4 regions of the Siminovitchia sp. FSL W7-1587 genome follow, and region 2 is predicted to be linked to each of the others. Evidence: predicted binding sites of a transcription regulator. Region 2 holds the regulator's gene; each other region holds the start of a gene.

Region 1 (5,429 bases), 1.3 Mb from region 2:
GTTTCGAAGATTACATGTAGCAAACCAGGTAAGAGTATAAAGTCGGGTGATAAAGTGATTATGGAGATGGCTTTACCAGATTCACTGTCATTTATTAGGAGAGCTAAAAAAGCATGGCCAAATATATGTATAAGAAAAAAATAAGGAAAAATGAATAATGGACCTCAGTGTTGAAAGAATTTTTAAAGCCACCTTTTTTGGCAGTGATGAAGAGGAGGTTATGTCACATGGAAATATTATATATTTGTATGTTACTAAACAAACGCTTGCGATTTTTTTCTGCTATTTTTAAATAAAATGTGACAAAATTAACCAAATAGCTTTTTGTGTGGCTATTTATAAGATATGATAAAAGAGAAATGAATACTGAGGAGGTAGGTTGTAAGGATGTTTAAAAAAATCGCAAGTGATGCTTTGGGATTAAGTGACATTGGAAAAATTATCTCTCCGCAAGATTTTGACAAGACAGAGTCTGATGATTATGTACTATATGAAGAGGGAGAAAAGATCCACTTTTTAATCAAATCGAAATCTGATGAATACTGCTTTACGAATCGTGCACTAATTCATCTTGATGGTGAAAAAGCGACAAGTAGCAAGCGTAATATTTATCGGTACGATTATTATAAACATCCGATAAAAAATGTCACAATAGAGACTGCTGGAACAATTGATTTAGATTTGGAAATAAAGTTTACGATTGGGGAGCAATCTATTTCTGTTGATATTAACAAAAAAGAAGGAAAAGCGATTGCAGATTTGTATAAATCATTGGTAGCTATTTCACAAATCCAAGATACAAATAAGCGAATGAAGAAATTTGCAAAAGATAGTTTGCAAGTATCGAAGTCCCTCTTTGAGAATAATCGTTTCCATGAAGGGCTTATCTCAAAAGAATTTGAACAAGCGGCAACATTTGCCTTTGATTGGTATAAAACGACGTATGAAGAAAACACACAAAAAGACTTTGGGGACGTTTTTGAAAAATATATTCAAAATTAATGATACATTGTTTTATCTAGTCCGTGTTTGGCGAACTTTTTGATGAAGCATAATATGCTGTTGCGGTGTCCGATATGATGATGGCTTTTCAAACTATGCTTTGAATACATAAAAAGTTCACATCAAAATGTTCACAAAATACCACAACTACCTAGAGCTGGATTGTTTATATATCGGCGCGGATAGGTAGTGGATTTTAGATGAAAGAGTGATTCTTTTGTGGGTCACTCTTTTAATATGTACCCTTCAGCTTCATGGTTTTTCAATAGCTTTATCATTAAACTATATCAAAAATTGTGTATATTCAAAAAAAGAGAGGGGTTCATGATAATCGTCGGCTCTTTATATTCAGGTAACAAGAATAAGGTGCGAAAAGTCATTCAATGAGCTTTTCCGCATATAAAATCGGAGGAATTGCATTGTTTAGTTATTATGGTGAACTCAGTACAGAGCTTTATAATGTTACAAAGCCTATTGGCTATTCAGTAGATGGTGATATTGAATATTACCTTGAAAGATTAACAGGTACGAATGGGAAGATACTGGAAGCAGCAGTGGGTTCAGGGCGGTTTTTAATACCTTTGCTGGAGAAAGGATATACTGTTGACGGCATTGACTATTCGCCTGCCATGTTAGATTCTTGCAGGAAGCGCTGTACAGAAAGAGGGTTACATCCGAATCTGTATGAAGGGAACTTACGCAGTTTTCAATTGCCTTCAAAATACGAAGCGATTGTCATACCTACGGGTTCATTTTGTTTGATTGAGAAATTAGAGGATGCCAAAAATGCCCTTACATGTTTTTATAACCATCTTATACCTGGAGGGCGTGTCATCATTGACCTGCTCTTTCCTGTTCAGTGGCGTACAGGAGAAACATCCACTTCCACTTTTCCTTTTTCCGATGAAGAAGGTATTTTATTAGAAAGCAAATCGATTGAAATAAATTGGGTAGATCAATATACTTTAACGCACTTAAAATATGAAAAATGGAAAAAAGGCAAGTTAGTGGACACTGAATTACAAAGATTTGCCATCCGGTGGTATGGAATAGAGGAGTTCAAACTGATTTTGAAAAATGTTGGTTTCTCTGAAATCACTTGCTCCGCTGATTATGATTACATGAAGGAGCCAACGAAAGAAACGCAATTGATTACATTTGAAGCTGTACGTAAATAGTTGAGAACATCAAGTTGTTTTGGAAAGCAAAAAAACCTTTGGATTTTTGAGTCGAGCAGTACAAAATTCAAGGGTTTTTTACCGTTGGTGGACACTGATCATGAGTTCTTTTTTTGAATGGACTGATATGGCTTAGCTCAAAATCAGTTTAAACCTTTCATTTTACGATAAGTGGCATGTCGGCTCAGACTAAGGTTTCCATTGTTCGGCATGGCCAGACTTGGGCACTCCACATCGTTGACAAGAGGCTGCGTTAAAGCCCTATAAACAACATGAAGGCAAATGTAAAAACCTTTCATTTCACACGGTTTTCATGTTTTTTGCGAATATTCGTTAGTTTTCAGCTTATGTCCCAGCGTTTTTTGGAAACGGATTTATTTGTAACGTTTTTTGCAAAATGGGAACTTACGTTCTATAATGTGTATGAAGTAAATGTGGAGGGAAAATGTATGAGACCTAGTCTAACGAAAAATACAAGCGTGGAAAGTTTTAAAGATTTCTATTGGTTAAAGGAAGAATTACAATCTTTTTGTAGGGAAAATGGAATAAGTGCCTCTGGTTCTAAGATAGAAATTTCCGATAGGATTGAAACATTTCTTCGGACAGGGGAGATAAAAAAAACTGCGAGAAAATCAAAAACGAATAAGAAGGTGCAACCTCAAGCAGATCTAAGTCTTGATACAGTCATTATGGAAAACCATCGCTGCAGCCAGCATGTAAGAGCATTTTTTAAATCGGTAATCCCCAACTTTCATTTTTCCACTTATATCCAAAACTATTTTAAGAACAATGTCGGAAAAACATATCGTGATGTAGTAGACGCTTGGTATGAGGAAGAGGAACGAAAGAAAGACCCTTCGTACAAGAAAAACATTGCACCTCAATTTGAATATAATCAATTTATACGCGACTTTTTTGCTGATCCGAAAAATAAAGGAAAAAGCCGTAAAGAAGCGATTGCAGCCTGGAATGTAATCAAGCAATTTCCCGGAAGCAATAAATATATGTCTAATCATTAGTTGAGCATTTTTCAGCATATTTTATTGACGTGATTTGACTTTTGCCAGGCAAAAAACAAGCATTTGGTTGACTCGTTCAGCAAATGCTATTTGTTTGTCCTAATACCGAGCAGTTAGTTGCTCGACCCTTGAAGTGTCAGAAGGTTCCGTCACTAACGATAAAACAAAGACGGCCTCATGCTCTTTTAATAAATATGCGGCTTTAAGCCGCGCCCATTCATTGAATATATTTTCATGGTAGTGTATAAGCCATATCATTGAGGGGCTTTTGGCGATGATTGTGTCTTGAACGATACTTGTGTTGCCGTCATGAACATATCCGAAACCTAACAAATCGGTTTCACGAATACTTGTTCATTTGGAAACAAATCTTGTTTCATAGATATGATTTGCTGAGTCCGCTTAATTCTTCAATATCCTCTTTCCGCATCCTTGAACGTCTCCTAAACGCTCATATATCCACTTTTATTTCGTTCCAATTTTAGATGAAACGTAAGCTAGCCTGACAAATGGTTCGGATAAAAGACGGCTGCTAAAATAGTGTTTGCCAGAAAGTTTCAGGGGTAAATGAAAAGCAAGAACAGAAGAGAAAACCTAGTTTAGAAAAATACAGAAATATAAATGTAACATTTGTAACCTAAATGAAATATTTGTGATAATATATAAACATGGGAAATGTAAAAAGGAGGAGACCGATGAAAAAGTTTTATGCTATTGTATTGATGTCTGTATTTTTGTTAGCTGCTAGTGCATTCCATTACTCGGGGACAAAAAGTGATGTAAAAGCTACTCAAGTAGCAGAAGAAATGGCAGTTAGGGACCTCCAAAAACCGGCGGAAAATACGAAACCAGAAGAAAAAGTACTTGATACAACAGCCATAACTGCAAAAATATCAACGGCTACAGAGGAAACGAATAAACAAGCAGAAAAAGTAGAACCTGAAGAAAAGGCAAAACCTGAAGAAAAGACAGTGGATGCCGTAAAAAAAGAAGAAACAACTCCAGCGGTTAAAGAAGAGACAAATAAACAAACAGCAAAAAATGAACATAACACCAATCCAGAACAAGTAAATGAAGGAAAAGATACATCTGCCGAAGATGAGATCATTATTGACGGTACTAAATATGTTCTGGTTATGGATGAGAATAAACATCCCAATTTAAGTGATATCATCATTGCCGTACGAAATCATGGTGCAAAACTATACGCTATTCCTGATAGTGATGTATTTATCATCATAAAGGATCAGAATCCTATTGCTTATATGAGTGCCGGAGTTTTAGAGGCTCTTCCGGACTATGCGGAATTGGTAAAAGATATGTTAACAAATAGATATGAGGGGTTTAAGGAGAATGTCGACCTAGCCATACAAACAGGGGAAACGGTGCAGGTGAATTGGGGATCAACAGGGTACCATATCGAGTTAAAAGATGGATGGTTAATCGTTAACTATTTTTAAAGATAAAAACCCTTGAATTATTTGAAAAAATTCAAGGGTTTTTACGTTTCGGCAGACGAATATGGTTGTAACAAGTCCGGTTTCTAAGGGTTATTTTTTTGCACATAACATCACTGTTCAGGCACACCATTCATTGCGCGCAACATTGTATGATCGACGAAGGCTCATCAGATAGACAATTTCCCTTGCTTGTGAAGGGATTCCCCTTTATCAGGGAGCAGGTTCTGGTGCCATACCACTTTATCGACTAATGTATTGCTAGCAAACAAGCTCATAGCCCCGTTAAAAATATGCCTGGCTTTCTTCATTTCCGGATCGGATTGGCTAAAAGCGTATCCTGCGGCAAAAGCTGTCATATAATCCTCCCAATTGTTGTAATGGCTCTGTAGACGCCTGGCTATTTCTATTTTGGTTTTCCAAGCTGTTTCGCTTGTTACATACCCATAAACAGGGCCGATTCGGCTTAAAAAAATGGCCCATCCTCCTCCAAACGCAGCAATGTCTCCCGAAGGCAGTTGCGGAAGGAATTTATCAACAACCGCCCTTCTGGCATAGTCGGGGTGGTTCGTTGATGTTTCCATATATCTTTTGCGTGAGGCATCCGTCAAAGCCGACAGATGAGCATGTATTTGTCTATATTCATCACGATAACCGTCATCCAGCAACCAGCGAATGGTGCTTTTGAATGATGCCGCATCGGTAATGTTCCAAGCGAGAAGAGCATTTTTCATAACCTGTTTTCGCAGCCAGCGTTCTGCCTTATGAAATTC
Region 2 (5,429 bases):
GGAAGGTGACGGAATGGCTGTTAAAGCAGGAGTTATATTCACGCTTCTCATGACCCATTTCTATTTTTTGTAGGTACATCTTAGGAACATAAAAAATATTTCTATCGTAAGTCTTAACATCTCCTACGGGGTGTTTTTATTTTTTCATACAAAGGTACAATATTGAAGATAGTGCGCGCTTTATGATCGATGCAGCCAGCGACGATTTATTATTTCACCTCTACCATAACAGATATATTGTCAAGCATACTGCCTTTCCTATACAGGAGGGGTTTTTGTTTTGCATAAAAATTTTTTTCACGAGCGGGCCGGCTTTGGGAGCTTAAAATAGAATCATTGCCACTACGGTCATATAAACCACTAGCTAAACACACAAGCTGTTTGAACAATTAAAAGTTTGTGAAGCTTTACTATGATAGGGTTTTAGTAACCTGCGCATGTCATTTTTTAAACGCAGTTGACATTGTTTTAGATTAGATTAAAAAATACCGAAACGAAAAAAATACTTGCCCAAAAATGATAAGATTCCTATAGACGGAATAAGGATGGAGGTAATAAGATGCTTAAAAAACCTTTTATATTGATGTTGCTTTCCGGATTCATGTTTACTGCTTCTTCAAGTGAGTGCGAAGATGTGCAATCCGTTGACGATAATGGGTCTTTACATATAAAAGCTAATACAAAACAAGCAATTGATCCGGAGTTGGCAAGCTTGCAAGAGCCAACCATTGGAGAAGCAACTGTCGAAGAACCTTTTAGCGAAAAGAAAAATAAAAAGCAATCGCCCGACAATAACGAAACATCCATGATGAACGAGACAGACTAAATGTTGCCCGTCCCCTTCTTGACTATGAACTTTGCAATCGCCCCGCAACCCTTGTATCAAGTCTTTCATCATTACATTATATTTCAAAATTTTCCATAAATGAAAGCCGTTTACAGGTACTTAACATGTAATGGGATGTTCGTAAAAGTGGTAAATCTATTAATTGTTTGGACACGAGCGAACAGTTTGATCTACTAAAAAATTCCTAATGTATAAAAGAATAGATTGTTTTTTAAACACCGTGGGCCCCTATGGGGCTTTTTTTATTTTCCGAAGTTTATAGGTATGAACAACTTTTTAATCATAGACTCTATCAACGCTCATATAAATGGTATTACAAAATCTTTCTTAAAGGATGAACCCGATGTTCAAATTCGCAGCAAAATCTTTTGCAACGGTTGTCGCACTTTTTTGCCTAATTTCGGCAATTGCCTTTTCAAGTGTAAAAATCAGCTTATTGTCCTTCATAGGTGATGATCCGTCAAGAACAGAAACTTTCCTATATGTCATGTCGTTGGAAAACCACGCTTTACAATCCGTTATTCCCGAAGGTTTTGAACAGACTTTGGGCAGAGATATTCTCGAATTATTTACGAACATCAATCTGCGGAACATGAAGACATTTTTAATTAGTGAGATTCCGGGACTGCATGCAGCGACCCCAAAAATTATTGTGGCTGGAAAAGGGACTGATTTTACGAATCTTCCGATTGAATCCCCGCCTCCGGATGATTTGGATGTTTGGGAAGAGAGTGATGATTCTGCGGAGGAATCTCCGCCGACAAAAGAACAGACAACAATAGATAAGCCCGTTGTTTTTATCTATTCTTCACATAATACGGAGTCATTTCTTCCTCTTCTTCCAAATGTAACGGATCCAAACCGCGCGTGGCACAAAGAGAAAAATGTGACACTGCTAGGAAAAAGATTGGGAGAAAAACTGGGAGAAAAGGGAATTAGTACGTTGGTGAATGAGGTCGATATTCAGGCGCTTTTGAAAAAAAGAAATATGAAATTCTTTCAATCATATGAGCTTTCACGTGAGATTGCCGTGGAAACGATGAAACAAAAAGAGGAAGTCCGCTTTTATTTTGATATTCATCGAGATTCGCAGAGAAAAGGGGTTACGACTGCGACAATTAACGGAAAAACGTATGCCAAGCCGTATTTTGTGATCGGACAGGAACATCCGAACTATCAGAAAAACCTGGAATTCGCAACACGATTGCATCATTCTATTCAAGAAAAATATCCCGGGCTGTCAAGAGGGGTTTTTGGAAAAACGAAGGCAGACGGGAATGGAGTATACAACCAAGATTTAACCGAAAATGCGCTCTTGATCGAGATTGGCGGGGTGGATAATACGTTGGAGGAACTCTATCGTACAGTCGATGTATTGGCGGAAGTGTTTAGCGAATATTATTGGGGTGAAGCAAAGGAAGCGGGCACAAATAAGTGAGCAAAAAATAAGCGGCTCAATGCGATACGGGGGATTGGGCCGCTCGTGCGTCGTGTATGGATAGCGAAGGAGGCTTGATCAATGGACAAAGCGCCTGTATAAGGCGATCACTTTTCCCAAAATGACGACATTGGATACGATAATGGGCTCCATACTCGCGTTTTCCGGTTGAAGTCTGAAATAGCCGTTTTCTTTATAAAACCTTTTGACTGTCGCTTCGTCTTCTTCGGTCATTGCGACGACAATATCTCCGTTGTTGGCCGTTTTTTGTTGGCGCACGATGACAAAATCACCATCATGAATCCCGGCTTCTATCATACTTTCACCTACGATTTCCAGCATGAATACTTGCTCGTCTGCCGGAACAAGTGATTCCGGAAGCGGATAGTAATCTTCAATATTCTCAACTGCTGAAATCGGCAGCCCGGCAGTGACTTTACCGACAAGCGGAACATTGACCGTTTTTTGAACGATTGTTTCCTCATTCTGGTTTAAAACTTCAATGGCTCTCGGTTTTGTCGGATCGCGCCTGATAAGGCCTTTGCTTTCCAGCCTGGCGAGATGCCCGTGTACAGTGGAGCTTGATGCGAGGCCAACCGCTTTCCCAATCTCGCGAACAGACGGAGGATAGCCCTTTTTTTTCACTTCATCTTTTATAAAGTTTAATATGTCTTCTTGCCTTTTTGTAAGTTTTGACACCTTTTCACACCCTTTTTCCCGTGATGAATTGACCTTATTATAGCATGCGGTTTTTCATTAAGCAAACATGGGTTCGTAATTTTATTGACACAAACAGGTGTTCCTATTATAATGTTTTTTAGATGCGAACAAACTTTCGGGGAGGGAATATGAATGATTGCGTCCGTATGGAAACATTATTCATTCGTCATTATCTTTTTTATACTGTCATTAATTATGGGATTAGTCATGATATTCAGTTGGGAACAAGAGAATACTTCCTTGAAAACTGTCGAAGCAAATGTATACAATGATCTACAAGATCAAAGTGAAATGACAATGAATCAAAAAAATAGATGACTTTTGTTTTGGGGTTGAAAAAATGCATGCCATTATTTACTGCAGGGTCAGTACAAACAAACACACACAGGAAACCTCATTGGAAAGACAACAGGAAGAACTTGTGCAAGCGGCAAAAATGTGGGGGTTTGATGTAAGTGACATCATTCTCGACAAAGCGAGCGGCTATGACTTAAACCGTCCCGGCGTACTTGATATGCTCGACAAAATAGAAGGCGATAAAATTGGTGCTGTCCTGATCCAGGATGAAACGAGGCTTGGACGGGGCAATGCCAAAATAGCCCTCATGCATGTTCTTCTTAAGCAAGGTGTAACATTGTACAGCCTGTCTCATAACGGAGAACTGCAAATATCGGAAACAGACTCCATTCTATTGGATATTGTGGCGATGATCGAAGAACATCAGAGGAAATTGCATAATATCAAAATTAAACGGGGCATGAAGAGAGCCGTTTCCAAGGGCTATCAACCGGAGAAAAACTTGAAAAACCAGGGGAACCAGCATGGGCGTGAAAGAATAGAGGTCCCGGTGGAAGAAATCATTCGCCTTAGACAAAACAATATGACCTTTGAAGAGATAGCTGCCATGATGAGGGGGTTCGGTTTCAAAGTTTCCAAAGCAACGGTACATAGACGATACAAAGAGTTTATGGAGCAGGAGGATAATCAGGGTCCATGACAGTGTTGTCCACTGTTGTCCATCTCTGACATTGCGAACTCTAGCTTCATGTAGATAGTGAGATTCATCTATCAGTCAGGGGCTTATAGATTGTTTTCACCCATCGCTTTTAGTAAACTGGAGCTAACTTAACGTAAAAAAGGAGTTTGAGTATGCTTTCAAAAGAAAAGCTCGCCAGGATTAATGCGCTAGCCCGAAAAGCGAAAGAAAAAGGCCTGTCCAAGGAAGAAGCAAAGGAGCAGTCGAGACTTCGCGGCGAATATTTAAAAGCGTTTCGCTCTTCCATGAAACAGACAATTGAACAAGTAAGGGTGTTTGATTCTACGGGACAAGAAGTAACGCCTGAAAAACTTCGCTCTATCCAGCTAAAGAAAAAACTTCATTAAAATTTCTTTACAAACATCGACCCGCTTCGATGTTTTTTTATACTCAAAAGTTGTGAAAATGCAAAAATATCTTTATGATATGTTATAGAACAAAATGGGAAAGGAAGAGATATTTAGATGCATAACAACAATGTGGCCGAGATTGACGCGCTGGCCATCAATACAATTAGAACGCTGTCAATCGACGCAATTGAAAAGGCGAATTCAGGTCATCCCGGCTTGCCGATGGGAGCAGCACCCATGGCCTATACATTATGGGCAAAATATATGAACCACAATCCAAAAAATCCCGAATGGTTCAACCGCGACCGTTTTATTTTATCAGCGGGTCACGGTTCAATGCTTTTATACAGTCTCCTTCACTTGTCAGGTTACGACCTTAAAATGGAAGACATTAAACATTTTAGACAATGGGGAAGCAAAACGCCTGGACATCCGGAATATCGGTATACACCTGGGGTAGAGGCGACAACGGGGCCGCTGGGACAAGGAATCGGAATGGCGGTTGGTATGGCCATGGCTGAACGCCATTTGGCGGCTGTTTACAATAAAAAAGATTACAATATTGTCGACCACTATACATATACACTCTGCGGTGACGGGGATTTAATGGAAGGGGTGGCTTCCGAAGCCGTTTCACTGGCAGGTCATCTCAAGCTTGGAAAGTTGATTGTATTGTATGATTCCAACGATATCACCCTTGATGGGGATCTGGACAAATCATTTTCGGAAAATGTAGGTGCCAGGTTTGAAGCATGCGATTGGCAATATATCCGTGTTGAAAACGGAAATGACCTTGAGCAGATTTCCGAAGCCATTGAACTAGCCAAAGCCGATCATACTCGCCCGACTTTGATTGAAGTAAAGACCATTATCGGCTACGGAGCCCCAAATAAGTCCGGTAAATCAGATGCCCACGGGGCCCCGCTCGGTGAAGCGGAAATGAAGCTTACAAAAGACTATTACAAATGGACATATGAAGAAGATTTTTATGTTCCTAAAGAAGTATATGAACATTTTGAAGAAACAGCGATCAAACGC
Region 3 (5,429 bases), 1.5 Mb from region 2:
TAAAATTGGAAGTTTCCGTTTCCCCGTTCTTCAGCATGTTTCAAAGCAATTCGCGCTTTTTTAAACAATGTTTGAAAATTTTTCCCGTCATAAGGAAACATGCTTCCCCCGATTGTTGCTGTAAATTGAAGATCTTGATGGTTTATGGTGAAGGGGGTTTCAATATGATTGATCAGCTTTTGAGCATCGGAAATGTATTGGTCGTAAGTGTCTGGCTCTGTCCCTTTTAGAAGAATGCCAAGAGTATTTTCTTCGATGCGGAAAACGATATCGTCGTTCTTTTCGTTATTGGTCATATGAGAAACGATTGATTGAATCACTTTTTCTCCTGCTTCAAGTCCGTATACATCAATCACATCATCTAGTTCATCAATGGTTACATAAAAAAAAGCAAAGGTGTCATTTTTATCCACATGTGAAAGCCGTTGATTGACATATTTCTTGGCATGATAATAGCCTGGTTCGCCTTTTAAATAATTAAGCTTTTGGCATGTTTTCAGCTCGATGATGACGACAACTCCTAATAAATCATCATCAATGGATAACGGAATAAATGTAAACTCAGTGTTCAACTGTTGATTGTCAGGGCCTTTGACCGTTGCCTCACTAATGAGGATGGATTCGTCAGCGGCCTTATTCACTTTAAAATATGAAAAAATATGATCAAATATGTTTAGAGCAGATGGATTTTCAATGTCTGCTATATGTAGCAGTTCATGCCCTTTTTGATTGCAAAAAATGATGTTGCCCTTATGGTCAAAAAGGCAAATTGCATGTTCGGAATGCTGGAATGCAATAGAAAAAGCTTCTTCCAAGTTTATGGGCGGCCTGCGTATTTGCCGCCTTTTCCATGTAACTAGCTTCTTAAAGTTCAATGTTGCCCCTTCTTTCCATACTACGCTAATATCGGATCACCTTGCAGAATACAAAGAGTGTCATTATTGTGTTTGATCCATCGCTTGTTTTAATAATTCCTTTTGTTTCAGGTTTAATAATTGGTCGAGTTCTTGACTAAGCTTAACCGTTTTAGCGGCTGTTAGGCCAAATTTTCGCGCACTTCTAATCATTTGTTTCTTCTTAATATAAATGGAGTAATCAATAAAAGGTTTTATAGTCGTGTCACCTCCAAACAAAAAAATCCACCCGATAGAAAAGGTGGATTTTTATTGCATGGAAAAAGTGAACAAAATGATACAATAGTTCCGTCATTTCCAGATCCATCCTTCTTCGGTAACCCGGCTGCCATAGATTTCCCGTAGGCCCGTGGCTTTGCGTCCCTGATTTTCATCAAGTTTGCCATTATCGAAAGGTAGTCATATGTACCCACATTTTAACACCCCATTTTTTTATTTACAACGAAAATTGCCGAAATTTATAATAAATGGTCGAAAATGGTATAGTCTTTTAGGCCTGCCCTTTTCAAACGGCTCTGTATGGCAATGTCATACGAAAATATGTTCGGCCAAACTGTTTACGAAGGCGCATGTTGTGTTAAAATGAATGTATGTGAATCATATCCATTACCTTTCCGATTAACAGTCGGAAGATCATATAGATAGCAGATAAAGGGAGGATGCGGCTTTGATCAACCAGTTTGATATCGTATCGAATTATAAGCCGTCCGGCGATCAGCCAAAGGCGATTGCTCAGCTTGTGGAAGGAATTCGTTCCGGAAAAAAATATCAGACGCTTTTGGGGGCAACAGGAACGGGAAAAACGTTTACGGTGTCGAATGTCATTAAGGAAGTAAACAAACCGACACTCGTCATTGCCCATAACAAGACGCTCGCCGGTCAGCTTTATAGTGAGTTTAAAGAGTTTTTTCCTAACAATGCTGTTGAATATTTTGTCAGTTTCTATGATTATTATCAACCTGAGGCCTATGTTCCCCAGACAGATACATTTATTGAAAAAGACTCCAGTGTCAATGATGAGATCAACAGACTCAGGCACTCGGCGACGTCAGCTTTATTTGAGCGGAAAGATGTCATTATTATTGCGAGTGTTTCCTGTATTTACGGACTCGGTTCCCCGACAGAATACCGTGAGCACGTCCTTTCTCTCCGGACAGGAATGGAGATTGAAAGAAACAATCTGCTTCGCAGGCTGGTGGATCTACAATACGCGCGCAATGATATTGAATTTACAAATGGAACTTTTCGGGTTCGTGGGGATGTCGTCGAAATTTTCCCGATTGCGCGAGAAGAACAATGCATACGGGTGGAATTTTTTGGAGATGAAATCGACCGGATTCGAGTGGTCGACGCCCTCACGGGGGAAATAGTGGGAGACAGAGAACATGCCGCTATTTTTCCGGCTTCCCACTATGTGACAGCGGAAGATAAATTGAGAATTGCCATTAAGAATATAGAAGAAGAACTGGAAGAGCGTTTAGCCGAGCTGCGTGCGGAAGATAAATTGCTCGAAGCCCAGCGTCTAGAACAAAGAACCCGGTATGATTTGGAAATGATGCGGGAAATGGGCTTTTGCTCAGGGATTGAAAACTATTCCCGTCATTTAACGCTCAGACCGCCAGGCGCAACGCCATACACGTTGCTCGACTATTTTCCAGATGACTTCCAAATAGTCATTGACGAATCACACGTAACACTCCCGCAAATCCGCGGCATGTATAATGGAGATCAGGCAAGGAAGCAGGTGCTCGTTGATCACGGTTTCCGCCTCCCGTCAGCCTTAGATAACCGGCCGCTCAAGTTTGAAGAGTTTGAGCAGTACATCCACCAGGTTATTTTTGTGTCGGCCACACCAGGCCCTTATGAACTGGAAAAAACACCCAAAATGGTGGAGCAAATTATCCGTCCGACCGGACTGTTGGATCCAACCATTGATGTCCGGCCAATTGAGGGCCAAATTGATGATTTGCTCGGCGAAATTCAGGATCGGGTTGCCAAAAACGAGCGTGTCCTTATTACGACGCTGACGAAAAAAATGTCGGAAGATTTAACGGATTATTTGAAGGATGTAGGGGTCAAGGTACAGTATTTGCACTCGGAGATAAAAACACTTGAGCGAATAGAAATCATACGGGATTTACGTGTCGGCAAATTTGATGTCCTTGTCGGTATCAACTTGCTCCGGGAAGGGCTTGATATTCCGGAGGTATCGCTTGTAGCTATTCTTGATGCCGATAAGGAAGGATTCCTCCGTTCCGAGCGTTCACTGATTCAAACAATCGGCCGGGCCGCTCGGAATGCGAACGGCCATGTGATCATGTACGCCGACAATGTGACAGACTCGATGAAAAAAGCGATTTCCGAAACAAAGCGGAGGCGCGCCATCCAAGAAGAGTACAATCGAAAACATGGCATTATCCCAACAACCATTCAAAAAGATATTCGCGACGTCATTCGCGCGACGGTTGCGGCTGAAGACAGCGCAGAATACGAATATCAAACGGAAAAACTATCGAAAAACGAAAAAGAAAAGCTGATTGCTTCAATGGAAATAGAAATGAAAGAAGCAGCCAAAGCGCTTGATTTTGAAAGAGCGGCACAGCTTCGAGACGCTATTTTGGAGCTAAAAGCGGAAGGATGAAACGACGATGGCACTTGATAAAATAGTTGTTCAAGGCGCACGGGCCCATAACTTAAAAAATATTGATGTCACAATCCCGAGAGATAAATTGGTAGTTGTAACGGGATTATCAGGCTCCGGGAAATCTTCGCTTGCATTCGATACGATTTATGCAGAAGGTCAAAGACGCTACGTGGAATCACTTTCTGCTTATGCACGGCAGTTCTTGGGACAAATGGATAAGCCTGACGTCGATGCAATCGAAGGGCTGTCTCCGGCGATCTCGATTGACCAGAAGACGACGAGCCGGAATCCGCGCTCCACTGTCGGTACGGTGACAGAGATTTATGATTATTTGCGTTTGCTGTTTGCCCGAATCGGCAAACCTGTATGTCCGATTCACGGAATCGAAATTACGTCGCAAACGATTGAGCAAATGGTTGATCGAATCATGGCGTATCCAGAGCGCACACGACTTCAAGTACTGGCGCCTGTCGTTTCTGGACGCAAGGGAACCCACGCTAAGGTGCTGGAAGAGATTAAAAAGCAGGGCTTTGTTCGTCTCAGGGTTAATGGTGAAACGCTTGATCTCAGTGAAGAAATTCGCCTGGAAAAAAATAAAAAACACTCTATCGAAGTCATAGTTGACCGCATTATTGTTAAAGAGGGGGTGGAAAGCCGTCTGGCAGATTCCCTCGAAACGGCCCTCGGCCTTGGGGATGGAAAAGTCATCATTGATGTCATTGGAGAAGAGGAACTGCTTTTTAGCGAACAGCTCGCATGTCCGGAATGCGGTTTTTCCATTAATAAGCTGGAACCGCGCATGTTTTCTTTCAACAGTCCATTTGGAGCGTGCCCAGATTGTGACGGACTCGGCTCCAAGCTCGAAGTAGATGAAGAACTTGTCATTCCCGATTGGGATTTGACGTTGAACGAGGGTGCGATTGCCCCATGGATCCCGGTGAGCTCTCGATATTATCCACAGCTCTTACAATCGGTTTGCCATCACTATGGCATCGATATGGATGTTCCGGTAAAGAACTTGCCTAAAGCCCAAATGGACAAAATTTTGTATGGTTCCGGAAATGAGGTCATCTTGTTCCGATATCAAAATGACTTTGGGCAAATACGCGAAAACAAAATCCGGTTTGAAGGGGTTTTGAGAAATGTGGAACGGCGTTATCAGGAGACGAGTTCTGATTATATCCGGGAGCAAATGGAAAGATATATGGCGGAACATCCTTGCCAGAGCTGTAACGGTTATCGGTTGAGGGTGGAAAGCCTCGCTGTAAAAGTGGAGGGCAACCATATCGGCGAGGTGACCGAGTTATCAATCAAGGAAGCGCAGCAGTTTTTTCAAACGATTCATTTGACGGAAAAAGAAAAACAAATTGCGAACCTGATTTTAAAAGAAATATCTGAACGCCTGCACTTTTTGGTGAATGTCGGTCTGGATTACTTGACGTTGAGTCGTACGGCCGGAACATTATCAGGCGGTGAGGCGCAACGGATCAGGCTTGCCACCCAAATCGGCTCCCGGCTGACCGGAGTGCTGTATATATTGGACGAACCGTCTATTGGTCTTCATCAGCGTGATAACGACAGATTGATCGACACGCTTAAAAGCATGCGCGACATAGGCAATACTCTTATCGTCGTGGAGCATGATGAAGATACGATACTTGCGGCTGACTATCTCATTGACATCGGTCCGGGAGCGGGCGTGCATGGCGGTGAGGTTGTCGCGTGTGGAACACCCGAAGAAGTGATGAAGCAAGCAGGCTCATTGACGGGAGAGTATTTGTCTGGAGTAAAATTCATTCCCATTCCGTTAGAGCGTCGTCCGGGAGATGGCCGATTTCTGGAAATAAAAGGTGCGAAAGAAAACAATTTAA
Region 4 (5,429 bases), 160 kb from region 2:
ACACCTTGAATAATGCCCCCTGTAGGGAAATCTGGGCCTTGGATGACCGTCATGATATCATCGACGGTGCACCCAGGTTTATCCATCCGCATGATGACGGCATCGATCACTTCTCCGAGATGATGTGGGGGAATATCGGTCGCATAACCTGCCGAAATACCTGTGGAGCCATTGACGAGAAGGTTTGGAAACCGCGCCGGAAGCACAGTCGGTTCAGAGGATGTATCATCAAAGTTTGGTACATGTTCCACTGTTCTTTTTTCGATGTCTCGAAGCAGCTCGGAAGAAAGCTTGGAAAGACGGGCTTCCGTATAACGCATTGCCGCAGCCGGATCACCGTCTATACTTCCATTATTTCCGTGCATCTCAATTAATACGTTTCTTACTTTCCAGTCTTGGCTCATACGAACCATTGCTTCATACACTGATGTATCTCCATGCGGGTGATAGTTCCCAATGACGTTCCCTACCGTTTTTGCCGACTTTCTAAAACCTTTGTCTGCGGTGTTTCCATCTTGATGCATGGCATATAAAATTCTGCGCTGTACCGGCTTCAGCCCGTCTCTGGCATCCGGAAGCGCCCGTTCCTGAATAATATACTTGCTGTAACGGCCAAATCGGTCACCCAGTACTTCCTCAAGAGGCAAATCTTGAAATCTTTCCATTGCCGTCATAAATCAACAGCTCCCCCTTCTGATGTCAAGTTCTCATTTTCAAGTATATTCATGTCGTCCTGCATGCCGAATTGAACATTGTTTTCAATCCATTTTCTCCGTGGTTCCACTTTGTCCCCCATTAGCGTCGTCACACGTTTTTCCGCACTTGCCGCGTCATCAATCAGCACCCTGATCAGCGTTCTTGTTTCCGGGTTCATCGTCGTTTCCCACAGTTGATCGGGATTCATTTCACCAAGACCTTTATATCTTTGCAACATATATCCTTTGCCGACCTTTTTTGTTACATCTGCCAATTCATCGTCTGTCCATGCGTATTCGACAATCGCTTTTTTTCCAGTTCCTTTGCTTACTTTATAAAGGGGCGGGAGCGCAATAAATACTTTTCCGGCTTCAATCAAGGGTTTCATATAACGGTAAAAAAAGGTAAGAAGCAATACTTGAATATGGGCTCCGTCCGTATCGGCATCGGTCATGATGATAACTTTATCGTAATTGACGTCTTCAAGATTGAATTCAGGTCCGACGCCTGCGCCGATCGTATGGATAATCGTATTGATTTCTTCATTTTTAAATATATCCTGAAGCTTCGCTTTTTCCGTGTTGACCACCTTGCCGCGCAGCGGGAGAACTGCCTGGAACCTGCGGTCTCTTCCCTGCTTTGCCGAACCGCCCGCCGAATCTCCTTCCACTAAATACAACTCATTTTTCTTCGGATTTTTCGACTGGGCGGGCGTCAGTTTACCTGAAAGCAACGCGTCGGATCTCCTTCTGCGTTTTCCGCTTCTCGCCTCTTCCCTGGCTTTTCTTGCCGCCTCCCGTGCCTGAGCCGCTTTAATCGCTTTTTTCACAAGCATGGAGCTGACATTGGGGTTTTCGGCCAAGAAGTAGGCCAGCTGTTCCGATATAATCGTATCAACAGCGGATCTTGCCTCGGCTGTTCCCAGCTTTCCTTTTGTTTGTCCTTCAAATTGAAGTAATTCTTCTGGAATTCTTACGGATAAGATAGCAGCCAAACCTTCCCGGATATCCGAACCTTCCAGGTTTTTATCTTTTTCTTTCAGCAATCCTGTTTTTCTCGCAAAATCATTGACGGCTCTTGTGATCGCCGTTTTCGCGCCCACCTCATGTGTTCCGCCGTCTTTTGTCCGGACGTGGTTTACAAAAGACAAAATATTCTCGGCGTAGCCATCATTAAATTGAAATGCAAAATCTACCTCGATGTCATTCGCCGTCCCTTCAAATGAAACGACAGAATGAAGGGCATCTTTTTCTCCATTTAGGTATTCCACAAAAGCTTCAATGCCATTTTCATAGCAAAATACTTCGTGCTGCCCGCTGCGCAGATCATTGACTTCAATTGTGAGCCCTTTTAATAAAAATGCTGATTCCCGAAGCCTGCTGCTCAAGATTTCATAATTTAACGTGGTTGTACTGAAAATAGCCGGGTCGGGCTTAAAATGAATTTTGGTTCCGGTTTGCCTCGTCGTTCCCCTTTTCTCAAGCGTTGTGGCCGGTTTTCCGCCATTTTCAAATTTTTGTTCGTATATAACACCATCTCTTTTAATCGTTACGATGAGCCATTCAGAGAGTGCGTTCACAACAGAAGCGCCAACCCCATGCAAGCCTCCGCTCGTCTTGTATCCTCCTTGGCCGAACTTCCCTCCTGCATGCAAAACGGTCAATATGACTTCTGTAGTAGGTTTGCCTGTTTGATGGATTCCGGTAGGCATACCGCGCCCTTTATCCTCCACGCTTACACTGTGATCCTTATGCAGCGTAACGATAATTTGGTCGCCATATCCTGCTAAAGCTTCATCCACCGAGTTGTCGACAATTTCATAAACAAGGTGATGAAGACCGCGGGCATCCGTGGAGCCTATATACATGCCGGGCCTTTTTCGGACAGCATCCAGCCCTTCCAGCACTTGAATCGAATCTTCGTTATATTCCATCGTTGTCATATTTTTACTCATTATAAAACGACTCCTCTTTCATAGAGCTTTCCAGTTATAAAACACTTGTTCGCATATTGTACTATATCATATTTTTCCAAGCATGTCTTATTGTATATCCGGAAGCTCTCTTTTTGCAAATGGTGAAGGGATTATACGTCTCAAGAGTTTGCCGAAATGTTCATAAGTGTTATTTCCGGCTTACTTCTTTTTTTGCTGTTTCATCAGTGCCGCCCTTCTGTCATTTTCATTTTCTTTGATGAACATGAAAAGACCGTCCTTCAGCAGGACGGAAAGTCAAATCATTGCGTTCCTTTGAATTTATAAAGCTTCTTGTATCAAATGCCTGACAAGCATCCACATTTTTTAAATTTGCAAAAAAGCACGCAACCAGTTGATCTGTTTGCTTGAATTGATATGAAACAAGCAAAGACGGGTTGCGTGCCTTGTGGAGGTTTCCAAAAAGATTTGCGTGAACGACATTAGGCTTAGAGTGCGTGTAAAATGGTACGCCTTGGCGATTTCGAATACTATAGACTAAACATATGCCCGCTGTGGCGCTTATTTTGTTAAGGCGTGCTCCACTTTAATGCATCTGTCCATGATGACAGTATAGCCCTTTTCCTTTAAAAATTCATACGCCTCTTCATTTTGCACACCTAATTGGGCCCAAAATACATCTGCGTCAATTTCAACGAATTCTTTCGCAATCTCCGGCAAAAACTCAGAACGCCTAAAAACATTGACGATATCAACATGTCCTTCAACTTCCTTTAATGAATCAACAGCTTTGATGCCAAACACTTCATCTACAGTTGGATTAACAGGGATGATTTCGTAACCAGCATCTTTCATTGCCTCTGATACCATATATGAAGTTCTTTCAGGATTATCACTAAGGCCCACAACGGCTATTCTTTTTGCTTTTTTCAAAATTTGTCCCATTTCTTCTCTTGTTGGATTTTCTATCGCCATTTCATATCCTCCTTCAATAAGTCTCGTCTTAATCATATCGTAATTCACTCCTGTTTTTCATGCAAGCGATTACGTATACACAATTATGATGGGGACATGGTACAATAAAGTGAAACTTCAATCAGCCGGTATTCCCTGGTTGTTAGTTAACCCAATCGGGCTTTTACTTCGATGACAATACCGTCGAAGTTTTTCCTAGTCCTGTCAAACTGGCCGAATCAGGCTTTTACTGGCATTGTATCACCACTGCTCACTTCCTGTATTACCTTTGATTTTTAGAGCGGGATTATACTGCCAGTTAATGCGGGATATGTGAAACTTCAATCAGCAAGGTATTTGCTGATTGTTAGTTGATCCAATCGGGCTTTTACTGGCAGTAGATCCTCGCTGCTCGCTTCCTGTATTACCTTGATTTTTGGAGCAGGGGATTGTACTGCCAGTTAATGCGGGATAAAAAAGCATTTTTGTGGATTAATAGAAAGAGGGGCAAATGCTGATGATGCAAATCGTTGTTTTGTTATTATCATACTTGATTGGTTCTATTCCTTCCGGTTTAATTGTAGGAAAAGTATTTTATGGAATTGATATCCGTGAACACGGCAGCGGCAATTTAGGGGGGACTAATACGTTTCGCGTATTAGGTAAAAAAGCCGGGATAGCCGTTACGGCAGCGGATATTTTAAAAGGAACGGCTGCTACGTTTTTGCCCACCCTGTTTAGCGTTGATATGCATCCTTTGCTCGCGGGTGTGTTTGCGGTGCTAGGTCATACATTCCCGGTGTTTGCCGGTTTTCGCGGGGGAAAGGCTGTCGCTACATCGGCAGGCGTTCTTTTGGGATATGAGTATTGGCTATTTATTGTTCTTGTTAGCGGATTTTTACTTACTCTAAAAATATCAAAATATGTTTCATTATCTTCAATGGTGGCCGGCTTATTTGGCATTATTTATTGCATCATTCTTGGTGACTGGGTGCTGGTGTTGGTTGTTTCAGCACTGGAGCTGTTTGTCATTTACAGGCACAGGGCAAATTTAAAACGAATAAGGGATAAAACTGAGCCAAAAGTGAAATGGATATAACAAACAATTGACTGAAAGACGGGTTTTCTATATGAAAAATAAAGTATATTTGTTCCTCGTTTTTTTGGGCCTGGCCAGCGTATTATTTTTTTATGGGGTGAGCAGTGAACAGCGGAAACGACATTCACCTCATCAGGGTTTTGAAACTATGCCGGCTAAGGAGATTAATCTTCGACCCAAAAGCTTCGAAACGGAAGCCACGATTGCCGGAATAGGGGATATTCTTATTCACGACAAGTTGTATAATGATGCGCGATCACATAATGGTTATGATTTTTCGCCGATGTTTTCTCACATCAAGCCGTTACTCCGAAAACCAGATTTATTGATTGCCAACCAGGAGTCGATCCCGGGAGGAGAGGAACTCGGCATTTCAGGCTATCCCCGTTTTAACAGCCCGCATGAAATTGTAGATGCATTGCAGGATGCAGGGATTGACTTTGTCACAACAGCTAATAACCATTCCCTTGATAAGGGAGAAAGCGGCATTTTAAACGCCATCCGTTATTATGAAAAGAAAAACATGAATTATACTGGAACCTTTAAAAGCTCCGAAGACAAAGCCCGGATTCGGATAGTAGAAGTAAAAGGAATCCGCATCGCCATTTTGGCCTACGCTGAACATTTTAACGGTCTACGGGTTCCCGATGGGAAAGAATATTTAGTAAGTAAGCTTGAGAAGCATAACGTTCTTTCTGATATTGAAAAAGTGAAAAAAGAAGCAGACGTCGTTGTTGTCGCTTTGCA

What was found. Region 2 encodes LexA, which represses DNA repair genes until DNA is damaged. Its sites were predicted from a motif close to CGAACATATGTTCG; they were not measured.
Region 1: a site for LexA is predicted at 2,504-2,517, ahead of NST31_RS07190 (DUF6434 domain-containing protein). Genes of this name have one in related genera too.
Region 3: a site for LexA is predicted at 1,448-1,461, ahead of uvrB (excinuclease ABC subunit UvrB). Genes of this name have one in related genera too.
Region 4: a site for LexA is predicted at 2,689-2,702, ahead of parE (DNA topoisomerase IV subunit B). Genes of this name have one in related genera too.

What each region holds. Positions count from the first base shown of each region.
Region 1 is NZ_CP150169.1:1,546,778-1,552,206, reverse strand. It holds gene NST31_RS07200 (PH domain-containing protein) at 388-1,002, shown strand; gene NST31_RS07195 (class I SAM-dependent methyltransferase) at 1,422-2,180, shown strand; gene NST31_RS07190 (DUF6434 domain-containing protein) at 2,630-3,199, shown strand; gene NST31_RS07185 (hypothetical protein) at 3,895-4,659, shown strand; gene NST31_RS07180 (DUF1266 domain-containing protein) at 4,827-5,429, opposite strand, start outside.
Region 2 is NZ_CP150169.1:221,640-227,068, reverse strand. It holds gene NST31_RS01085 (hypothetical protein) at 560-826, shown strand; gene NST31_RS01080 (stage II sporulation protein P) at 1,191-2,285, shown strand; gene lexA (transcriptional repressor LexA) at 2,364-2,984, opposite strand; gene NST31_RS01070 (hypothetical protein) at 3,138-3,323, shown strand; gene NST31_RS01065 (recombinase family protein) at 3,346-4,002, shown strand; gene NST31_RS01060 (DUF896 domain-containing protein) at 4,155-4,388, shown strand; gene tkt (transketolase) at 4,506-5,429, shown strand, end outside.
Region 3 is NZ_CP150169.1:3,206,842-3,212,270, forward strand. It holds gene NST31_RS14980 (EAL domain-containing protein) at 1-875, opposite strand, end outside; gene NST31_RS14985 (aspartyl-phosphate phosphatase Spo0E family protein) at 939-1,133, opposite strand; cyclic di-GMP riboswitch class I at 1,227-1,308, opposite strand; gene uvrB (excinuclease ABC subunit UvrB) at 1,582-3,555, shown strand; gene uvrA (excinuclease ABC subunit UvrA) at 3,563-5,429, shown strand, end outside.
Region 4 is NZ_CP150169.1:64,328-69,756, reverse strand. It holds gene parC (DNA topoisomerase IV subunit A) at 1-674, opposite strand, end outside; gene parE (DNA topoisomerase IV subunit B) at 671-2,650, opposite strand; gene NST31_RS00360 (CoA-binding protein) at 3,191-3,604, opposite strand; gene plsY (glycerol-3-phosphate 1-O-acyltransferase PlsY) at 4,101-4,682, shown strand; gene NST31_RS00350 (CapA family protein) at 4,714-5,429, shown strand, end outside.